Regions from separate parts of the Methylotenera sp. E1MeOHC1 genome, predicted to be linked through region 1. Evidence: predicted binding sites of a transcription regulator. Region 1 holds the regulator's gene; each other region holds the start of a gene.
The links. The regulator FliA, encoded in region 1, starts transcription of late flagellar genes. The targets are predictions, from matches to a motif close to CTAAAGTTNNCNNAAANNNTGCCGATANNA.

Region 2: a site for FliA is predicted at 1,842-1,871, ahead of ACSSU7_RS04770 (flagellin N-terminal helical domain-containing protein). Genes of this name have one in related genera too.
Region 3: a site for FliA is predicted at 1,475-1,504, ahead of flgM (flagellar biosynthesis anti-sigma factor FlgM). Genes of this name have one in related genera too.

Annotation. Positions count from the first base shown of each region.
Region 1 is NZ_CP196025.1:603,364-606,643, forward strand. It holds gene motD (flagellar motor protein MotD) at 1-371, opposite strand, end outside; gene ACSSU7_RS02700 (flagellar motor protein) at 410-1,159, opposite strand; gene ACSSU7_RS02705 (RNA polymerase sigma factor FliA) at 1,141-1,875, opposite strand; gene ACSSU7_RS02710 (MinD/ParA family ATP-binding protein) at 1,885-2,664, opposite strand; gene flhF (flagellar biosynthesis GTPase FlhF) at 2,727-3,280, opposite strand, start outside.
Region 2 is NZ_CP196025.1:1,039,197-1,042,476, forward strand. It holds gene fliD (flagellar filament capping protein FliD) at 1-361, opposite strand, end outside; gene ACSSU7_RS04765 (flagellar protein FlaG) at 508-882, opposite strand; gene ACSSU7_RS04770 (flagellin N-terminal helical domain-containing protein) at 955-1,752, opposite strand; gene ACSSU7_RS04775 (tetratricopeptide repeat protein) at 2,087-3,280, opposite strand, start outside.
Region 3 is NZ_CP196025.1:1,010,515-1,013,794, forward strand. It holds gene recQ (DNA helicase RecQ) at 1-497, shown strand, start outside; gene ACSSU7_RS04600 (flagella synthesis protein FlgN) at 599-1,072, opposite strand; gene flgM (flagellar biosynthesis anti-sigma factor FlgM) at 1,080-1,418, opposite strand; gene flgA (flagellar basal body P-ring formation chaperone FlgA) at 1,578-2,375, opposite strand; gene flgB (flagellar basal body rod protein FlgB) at 2,621-3,028, shown strand; gene flgC (flagellar basal body rod protein FlgC) at 3,084-3,280, shown strand, end outside.

The DNA.
Region 1 (3,280 bases):
ATCATCGGCGCTAATTTATTGGATACCTCAGTACCAGTTTTAGCCATAGAGTCACGCTCTCTACGCATTTTTTCTGAATATAAATGACTTAGTGGAAGTGGTTTGACAATCGATGTATTAGCTTCCGTAACGCCACGTGCGCCTAGGCCTTTTTCTGTACTTGTCTGGTTAACACCAGAGCTACCGTTGCCGCTAAAAGCGGTGCCAATAGAATTGGTAAGTTGTTTGTATTTGCCTATTTCTACAGAGGAAATAGAGTACATAACGACGAAAAACGCGAACAAAAGCGTGATAAAGTCAGCATAAGAAACCAGCCACCGCTCGTGGTTCTCTTGATCCTCTTCTACTCTTTTACGAATGAGTTTCGACATGATTTATATTCAAATGGCTGTTTTGTATGGATGGGCGGTTAGTGCGGTTTATCTAGGTAACTATCTAAGCGCTCTTCAACGATTCTAGGATGGTCGCCATTGGCTATAGACACCCATGCATTAAGCAGCATTTCACGTGTTTTCAACTCTGCTTGAATGTGTGTTTTTAATTTGTTGGCAATCGGTAAAAATATCAAGTTAGCAAAACCAACACCATAAATCGTGGCCACGAATGCAACAGCAATACCGCTACCTAGCTTGCTCGGGTCGGATAGGTTTTCCATCACATGAATTAGGCCTAGAACTGCACCTAAAATACCCACAGTTGGCGCATAGCCCCCGGCCGCATCCCATATTTTTGCTGCGCCACGCATTTGAACTTCATGGAAATAGATGTCAATGGCGCATATCTCGCGAATTTTTTCTGGCGGTGTGCCATCAATCATCAAGCGCATACCTTTAATGATGAAAGGATCAGTTTCCCTTTTTAAGAAAGGCTCCAGCATGAAAATGCCTTCTTTACGCGCAAAGTTGCTCCAGTTTAAAATGCGTTTCGTCAGTTCTTTTTTGTCATCAACAGGTTTTTTAAATACTAGTTTTAGCATTTTTAAACCTTGCAAAAAAGTTTTTGGTGGGGTTTGCACAAGTACCGCACCAAAAGTACCAAACATCACGATAAGGAAAGCTGCATATTGCAACAGCGATTCAACGTTTCCACCCTCAAGTTTTTGCCCTAGTATAATCCCTGCAACAGCAAGGATTAGCCCGATTACACTGCCCCAGTCCATGACTTCTCTCTTAAGTTGGCACGCAGCCTAGCAACCGCCTGGCTATGTAGTTGACATACGCGGGACTCTGAAACACTCATAACCGCACCAATTTCTTTTAAATTTAGTTCTTGTTCGTAATATAAACCCAGCAGGATTTTTTCTCGCTCAGGTAGTGAGTCAATCGCAGCAATCAGTGCATCTTTGAAGTCACCAATTAGTAAGCCTTTAATTGGATCACTATCATGATCGGTTTGAAAGCGGTCTAAAAAGTGTTCACCACTGTCGGCTTCATGAAAGTCTTCGTAATAGACCAGTTGGTGTCCGCTACAGTCACCTAGCATCTCATGGTATTCCGCTAGCGATAAGTTAAGCTTTTTGGCTACATCGTTTTCAGTGGGGGGCTGACCAAGCTGCTGTTCTAGTTGGCTAATGGCGTGTTCAACATCACGCATGTTTTTACGGATGCTACGCGGTAACCAGTCTGAGCTACGTAGCTCATCTAGCATTGCCCCGCGGATTCTTTGTGCGGCATAGGTTTCAAACTGGGCACCATGCGTGTCTTCATAGCGATTAACAGCATCGAGCAGGCCCATCATGCCCGCTTGAATTAAATCATCAAGTTCTACGCTAGGCGGTAGCTTTGCTTTTAATTGATAGGCGAGTTTTTTAACTAAGATAGCGTGCTGATCCAGCAAAACGTCTTTTTGATCTTTTTTCCCGTGCGCTGTGTACATAAATCGTCTTTAGCTTAGTTGTGCCTGCTTATTGTTAAAAATATTATCATGCTTGTAATCTAAGCGTTGTGCAATTTGTTTCAATGCGGTTGACGCTATCGCGAGCGGAAACGCATCAATGACGGAGCGCCCCAGCTTGGAAGCTCGGCTGATGTGGCTATCAGCAGGAATTGCACCAAAAAACTCTAATTCAATTTGCATAAAGCGTTTTGCCACCTGTGCGATATTACCAAATACTATTTGTGCCTGCGCATCAGTTGAGTCTTCCACAATGATACCAAAAGAACGCCTGCCAAGCTCACTGCAAACTTGTTTAATCAATGAATACGCCTCTGTAATCGATTCTGGCTTACGTGAGAGCTGGATAATGATTTCACTTTCATTGAGTTTATGTAAGGGCAGCACATTGGCTGAGTTAAGCATGGTGTCAACTAGCACCATGTCATATTGCTGAGCTAATTGGTTAAACATCAGGTTAAGCTGGCTGTTGGTATGGTTTTCACTTGCCTTTGCACCTGAGTTTTTGTGCATTAGTTTCACACTAGAGAATCCATGGCTGGTGGATTTGATTGCTTGCGCCAACGTATGCTTGTTAGAAATCACATCCAGTAGCGTAGGGGACTGGCCCAATTCATAATGATGTTCAGATGCGTGCTCTGAGGCATGCATGACTAGCACTTCATTGCCTTGGGCAACCATAGAGGCGGCAAGGTTGGTGATAAGGCGCGGTTGTGCTTGGGTAGATGACGCAGACAGCACCGACACTATTCTAGGCTTTGGCTTTGCCATAATTCGCCTTAATCCGGCAGCTTGATCGTTAGGTGTAGGACTGCTGTTGAAATTAGACATGATTAAATCTCCGCTAATTGAGAGATAGTGTTCAAGCTGCTAGCTTGCCCCATGACAAATGGCAGTTCTTCTTCTAAAAATTCAAAAGGGCGGTTAGCTGGCGATTTTGAGTTTAATGCTAAATGAATCAGCGCTACTTTATTCGCTAGGTTGATATCTTCAGGCACACGTTGTCCATCGGCTGTGTAATACAGTTTTAATTTTTCACGAATAATCACATCAAGTGTATTACCTATGGTGACGGCTTCATCAAGTTTGGTCATGATGCAACCATCCAGCCCTTTTCCTTTATAAGCACTGATAACATCGGTTAAGGTTTCACCAGTGTTGGTGGCGTTTAAACATAGTAATTTCTTAATAGGCGTATTGCTAGTTGAGAGCAGGGCGATTTGTTCGGTGACCATGCGATCACGTTGGCTTACACCAACAGTGTCAATCAAAATCGTATGCTTGTTCTTCAGTTCATTGAGCGCAAGTGCGAGGTCTGTTTCATCTTTGACGGCATAAACCATCACACCTAGAATCTTACCGTATATTCTGAGCTGCTCATGTCCGC
Region 2 (3,280 bases), 440 kb from region 1:
TACCAACTACATCAGAAACGCTGGAAAAACCACCAACACTTAATTTTTGGGATTTAGCTAACTGGCTAACGCTAATATCATAACTACCCACTGTAGCACTACCACTTGAAGTGGCGGTTAACACGCTAGTGTTGCTTGATGTTACGCTCTGCGCATTAAATTTAGATAAGCTTGAAAGTGCATTAACGGAAGTTTGAAACGTAGACAACGCACTTTTGAGCGTACCGTATGCTGAGATTTGTGATTGATATGCCGTTTTTTGTGTAGCCACTTTAGTTAAAGGGGCTTTTTCAACACTCATCAAGTTACTCACAATGGTGTTAACGTCAAGGACAGAGCCTATTCCTGAAGTTGTAGCCATAATGATTCTCCTCGTTAAAATTACTCGTTAAATGCTTGTCACTCTTTACACATCAACAATACAACTACATTTAATCTAACAAGCATAGTTTATAAACAACAATTCATTTACCTAATAAAGCATCAAAATAAGCTTCTTATTACAAATTAGGCTTGTTCTCTCACTACTAGACCTTGCAATCTACCTAAAGTTTTAGAAAATGCTAACACTTCTTCATTAGGTATTTGCCTTAATACTTTATCGGTTGCAGTATCAACAACTTGAACAATCACACGATCTGACTCTTCATCCATCGTAAACTGAACTGTTTGCAACGCTGGTGCAACAAGCTCATTCAGTTTATTTACTGCATTTGATAAGGCCGTTTTATCAATCTCTGCGGATCGCCTAGTTTCCGGTTTGACACTTTCTACCGCTTTAGCACTTGTCGGGCCTGAAATGGCATTTTGGCCCCCGGCAATATTTTGCGCGGCGGCCTGATTTTTTACTGCACCATAACCATCTATTGGTGAATTAAACATGATTTCATCCTCCTAAAAATCCCACAGGATGATCGGTCCTGTGGGTGATAAGGGCTTTTACGCTACTAAAACTTAACCTCTTAACAGTGACAACACGTTGTTAGGTAGTGAGTTTGCTTGCGCTAACATCGCTGTACCTGCTTGTTGCAAGATTTGACCACGTGTCAAGTTAGCTGTTTCTGCCGCAAAGTCAGCATCCATGATGCGTGATTTAGCTGAAGATTGGTTCTCTACTGAAATTTGTAGGTTGCTTACTACAGATTCAAAGCGGTTTTGAATCGCACCCAGTGTTGCACGGCTAGTATTTGCAGCAGTTAGCGCAGCATCAATCGCGGTAATCGCAGTAGATGCAGAAGCCACTGATGAAACGTTACCTGTGATGGTAGCTGCAGATACAGAGGCAGTAGTGATGGTGTCACCAGCGTCAGCACCAACTTGGAAAGTTTGAGCAGCACCGAATACTGAAGTACCGTTGAATTTTGTAGCTGTTGAAAGACGTGAAACCTCAGCTGACAACTGTGTAAACTCAGCATCTAAGTTTGCACGGTCTGTACTTGTGTTAGTACCGTTGATTGATTGAACAGCTAGTTCACGCATACGTTGCAATGCGTCAGTTTGTTTTGACAAACCACCCTCAGCAACTTGTGCAAAAGAGATCGCGTCATTCGCGTTACGGATCGCTACTTGTTGACCACGTACTTGTGAGTCCATACGTGTAGCAATTGCCAAGCCAGCAGCATCATCTTTAGAGCTGTTGATACGCAAGCCTGATGACAAACGTTGTAATGATGTGTTTAATGAGCTTTGTGAAGCTGATAAGTTACGTTGTGTGTTTAATGACGCAAGGTTTGTATTGATAACTGAAGCCATGTTAATTCTCCTAATATTTAGTTAATTACAACTACATCTTATTGCCGTTAGCTTTGCAGATTCAGTTCAATTTGCGCTGCTGTTATTTCTGTTATCGGACAGTTTTTTAGAAAGTTTAGGGGCAGATTTAAATATTTTTTAAATTCTGAATTTCCTTATTTACACTTTCTTTATCAGCTGTTGAATAAGCAATCCTGATGTTTAGGATATCGGTTCAATTAAAAAAATCTTTAATGTGGATTTAACAAGAATATAGATAACTGCGGTAGAGAAGATACATTAGATACATTTAACATATTGATTTTAAATGTTAAATAAATAAAATCAACTTTAATCAATCTGGCACTTTGAATGAGATGGCAGGTTGATTATTGCACCATCTAGCCCACATAAAGCGTAGTGCCAGCGTTAAATTATCGCTAATAAGCTTGGGCTTATTCAGTGCAGAATCATTAAATTTTTTGCGTAAAGCAACGCGCACTTCAGATAAATATTGCAAATGCTCTGACAAGTAAACACCTTTACTAATGAAGTCTTCATGCGACTTCACCACAAACTCAGGTAAATCTAAATGCAGCATCACAGCCATTGCGCCGCGACTCATGAGGCTTTGCCCCTCTATACATATAGTTGGCACTCCCATCCACGCCGCATGACAAGTCGTAGTCACCCCATTGGATGGAAAGGTGTCTAAGCAAACATCCACGAGTTCATGCAATGTTAGATAATTCTCCATGGTACTGCGATGATAAATAACCAGCCTATCCACACCAATTGCATGGCTGGAAAGTTGATTAATCACGCCGTCATAACTACCATCTTTAGGCATTGCGCCTAATAAGAGCTTTGAATTTGGCACTGCGTTTAATAACTTTGCCCATAACTCAATAACGCTTGGTGTGATTTTCTCCACGCGATTAAAACACCCAAAAGTAATAAATTCATTATTAAGTGCTGGTAAAGCAGACACTGCTGGGGACAATGCGGATGGAGTAAACGGTGCATTAGCGGGTAATTGAACAATCTTTTCCGTAAACTGCTGATCAAACATGCTTGGCGGAAGAAGGTGTGCATCCGCCAAATAGTAATCCATCGCCGTTAAACCCGTGGTGGCAAGATAGCCAAGCCAGCTAATTTGGATGGGAGCAGGTTTCATGGCAAAGCTAATCAGCCTATTGCCTGCGGTGTGTCCATCCAAATCCACGAGAATATCAATTTGATCTGCCCTAATCTTTTCAGCAAGCGCTGTATCGGTTAGTTCATCAACTTTAATCCAATATTTGAATTTAGGCTTAAGTCGCTGCGTTACCTCGTCTTCTATCGCATTGTTTGCATAAGCATGCAATGTAATATCTGCCTCCTGTGACAGATGCTGGAGCACAGGCTCAAAAAAATTCGCTAATGAGTGCTCTCTGAAATCAGCAGATACAAACCCTACATTCAAGCATTTAGTCACACTAGATTGATGAGAGTGTTTGGGCCAAGCTAACTTATAGACCGCCTCGTATCGAGATCCAAATTTACGGTG
Region 3 (3,280 bases), 410 kb from region 1:
CCAGCCCTAAAGTTACACAATTTAACCATCAGGAATTAAGCACCTTTGGTATAGGCAAAGGCTTATCACAAGCCCAATGGAGCAGCGTGTTTAGGCAGTTAGTTGCCAGTGGCTACTTGGAAACTGACATGGATGCATTTGGCGGACTACGCCTGACCGAGGCCGCTCGCCCAGTGCTACGCAGTGAAGTGATGATATGGCTACGGCAAGATCAGGAAGCACCTAAACGCGTGAGTAAAGTTGAGCGTGGCGCTCGTGCGAAAGAAGCCTATGCAGGCGTTGCAGATGACCCGCTGTGGCACGCGCTCAAGGCCAAACGTACCGAACTGGCAAAAGAGCAAGGCGTACCGCCATACCTGATTTTTCACGACAGTACACTGCTTGAGATTTTAAATCATCGACCAGAAAGTCTGATAGAAATGGGCAAGATTAGCGGTATTGGCCAAGCCAAACTTACACGCTACGGTGATGCATTTTTAGAGGTATTAGAGGGCTAGAAAAACTACGGTTAATTGATAATCATCAATTAATCAAACAAATTAGCAGGTGATTTTAAGTAACACTGAAGTTACAAAACGTGAGCGGGTTAGACGTAAAACTAGACTATCAAACCAGAACGCGATGGTCCTTTGGATTTAGCTTGACCATCTGGGCCATAAACTGAATTTGCATCATTATTGCCCTGCAGATGATTCAGTAGCTCTTGGTTACGATTAAAGTGCTTGCTAATCAACACACCATTTAGCCGATTAAGCTCTTTAGCTTGCGCAAGAGATTTTTGGAAGTTAATCCAAGCAGTCTTGATATCTTTTTTGGCTTGCTTCTCTACCCAAGCAGTCATGCCAGACTCATTAGATTGGAAACCATGCGCTTGCAATTGCTGGTAGCGGGCTTTTGCCGCAAGGTTTAAGCGCTGCAACAATAATGATTTTTCTTCCAGAATAGCTTCAATTGCAGCCACATCCGCTTTTACTAAATGCGATTGCTCAAGCTCTAGCAGAGCGATTAATTCGGCCACCAGCTGAGTATCTTGCGTAAAGGTAACTGGCTGGCTGGAAGATGTATTAACCATAATAGCGTTAAGCGAACCGGCTTGTGAGTAAATCTTTTACAGTTTCAATCAGGCCTTCAGCCACCTTTTCTGAATTAACAGAAAACTGACCGCCAGCAATTGCTGATTTAATTGCATCCACTTTTTCAGCATCGTACACATTACTTGCTTTTACTTTAGTTTCTAAAGTTTGTAATTTAGCTGATAGCGGTGATAACGTTACGTTACCTGAAGCACTCTCACCTGATGGTGACTTTCCGGCCTTTTGCTTAGCATCGGTCTCAACCTTTGCAGCATTCGCTTTTTCGATACTGGCTTTATCAAGACCTAGCCCAGCAGCGTTTTTAATTGTCTCATTGATTTTCATGGCATTTCATCCTTTTTGCTAACTTGCTTAAATGCATATACACGCATCCTTAATGCAAATATCGGCATAGTTTAAGCGAACTTTAGCCTTTTACCTAAAATAAAACAATGTTTATGCATAATTAAAAACAAGCATCTCGCCATCGCTAATTTCGGCCGATTAAAACACAACCTCAACTTGACCACCTTGGCGCGCAATGCCGCTAACCACTTGCCCGCTAGCAACTTTAACCTGCACAACCTGACCTTCATTTGCCTTAGCCATTGCTTTACCTTCAGCAGAAACGCGGAAACCTTTACCAGCGGAAGTAATCATCACAGTTTGCCCTTGCTGCACTACCGGCGAAACCTTTAGCATCTCTTGCCTGAGTACAGTACCAGCACTCATGGATATATTCACAATACGCCCTTGCGCCTGTACTACATCGGTAAATATGCCAGCAGGTAACTGCGTTAAATCTCCGGTCTGAAACAACAAGTCTTCAGCCGTGACCACCCTACCCTGCGCCAGCGGCAGTGCCGCAACCAAGTATTGCGCCACCACATTGACGGTAGCCTGTGCGTAGATTGTCCACGCACTAGGCGTACTACAGCGAATACCAACACTCGTTTTACCCCAAGGCCGACTGCCCGCAGGTAAAAAAACTTGAACATCCTGACATTGCGCTAATTTCAAATTGGGATCAATAGCTCCAGCCTGCACTGTAACCTTACCAGGGTACCCGACTGTTTGCGTTTGCAAAAACTCAACGACTTTTGCGTTCAATAGCGATAAATCTTGCTTTGGGTATTGCTTATTTAATGTAGCCTGATTTGTAGCAGCATGTAATGTATGGCTGGTGCCAAGCACCAGAGCAGTGAACACCATTAGGCAATTTAACAAAGCATTTCTCATGCGCACTTTCAAACTAATATTTGCAAAGAATTGCAACGGTAAATGACACTTAACATTAGGCATATTGAATTCCTATGCAGCTTACAAAGATTCAACATGCATTCTACGGACACAGTTGTCTAGCAAAACTAAGAAAAGGGCAAGAAATACCCCTCTTCTTATTCAATCAATTCTTATGCCAACTCATTAGAATTGTTTACAAGTATGTTATCGGCAATAAAAGTATTTTCTTTTGCTTTAGGCTTTTAATTAAATAGGTACTATTAAGAAAAAGTCATAAACTTAAGCAGCGAAAAAGGGAAACGAACATGATTAATAAATTAGATGCAGCTTTAAGCTTTCATCAAAATGCGCTGAGAGTGCGTGGCCAGCGCCAAGAACTAATTGCCGCAAATATTGCCAATGCAGATACTCCAAATTACAAAGCGCGTGATTTAGACTTTGGCGCCGCCATGAAAAGTGCCATGGCAGGCGTAGCAAACAAAGAGGCTTTCAACACCAATAAAACTTCCGACAAACATCTGGATGGCATCCCGTCCAGCATTGGCGGTGGCGCTATGTTTAGACCAATCATACAAGGCAGCGTTGATGGAAACACAGTTGATATGGATGTAGAGCGCAATCAATTTGCAGATAACGCGATTCGCTACGAAGCGAGTATTATTATGATTAACGGGCAGCTCAAAAAAATGCTCGCAGCTATACAAGGGCAGTAAGTACCGAAGCTAGCTGAACAGATGGTTGGTACGGTAAAAGTTTAAGGAGAAATCGATGTCATTATTTAATGTGTTTAATATTTCTGGTTCAGCGATGAGCGCACAAGCGCAGCGCTTAAACACCGTAGCCAGCAATCTTGCAAATGCTGATAGCGCAACCAGCGCCAATGGCACTCCTTATAAATCAAAACAAGTCGTTTTTAGCGCAATGCCAAGCAAATCTCCTGACGTAAGCGGCGTAAAAGTAACAAA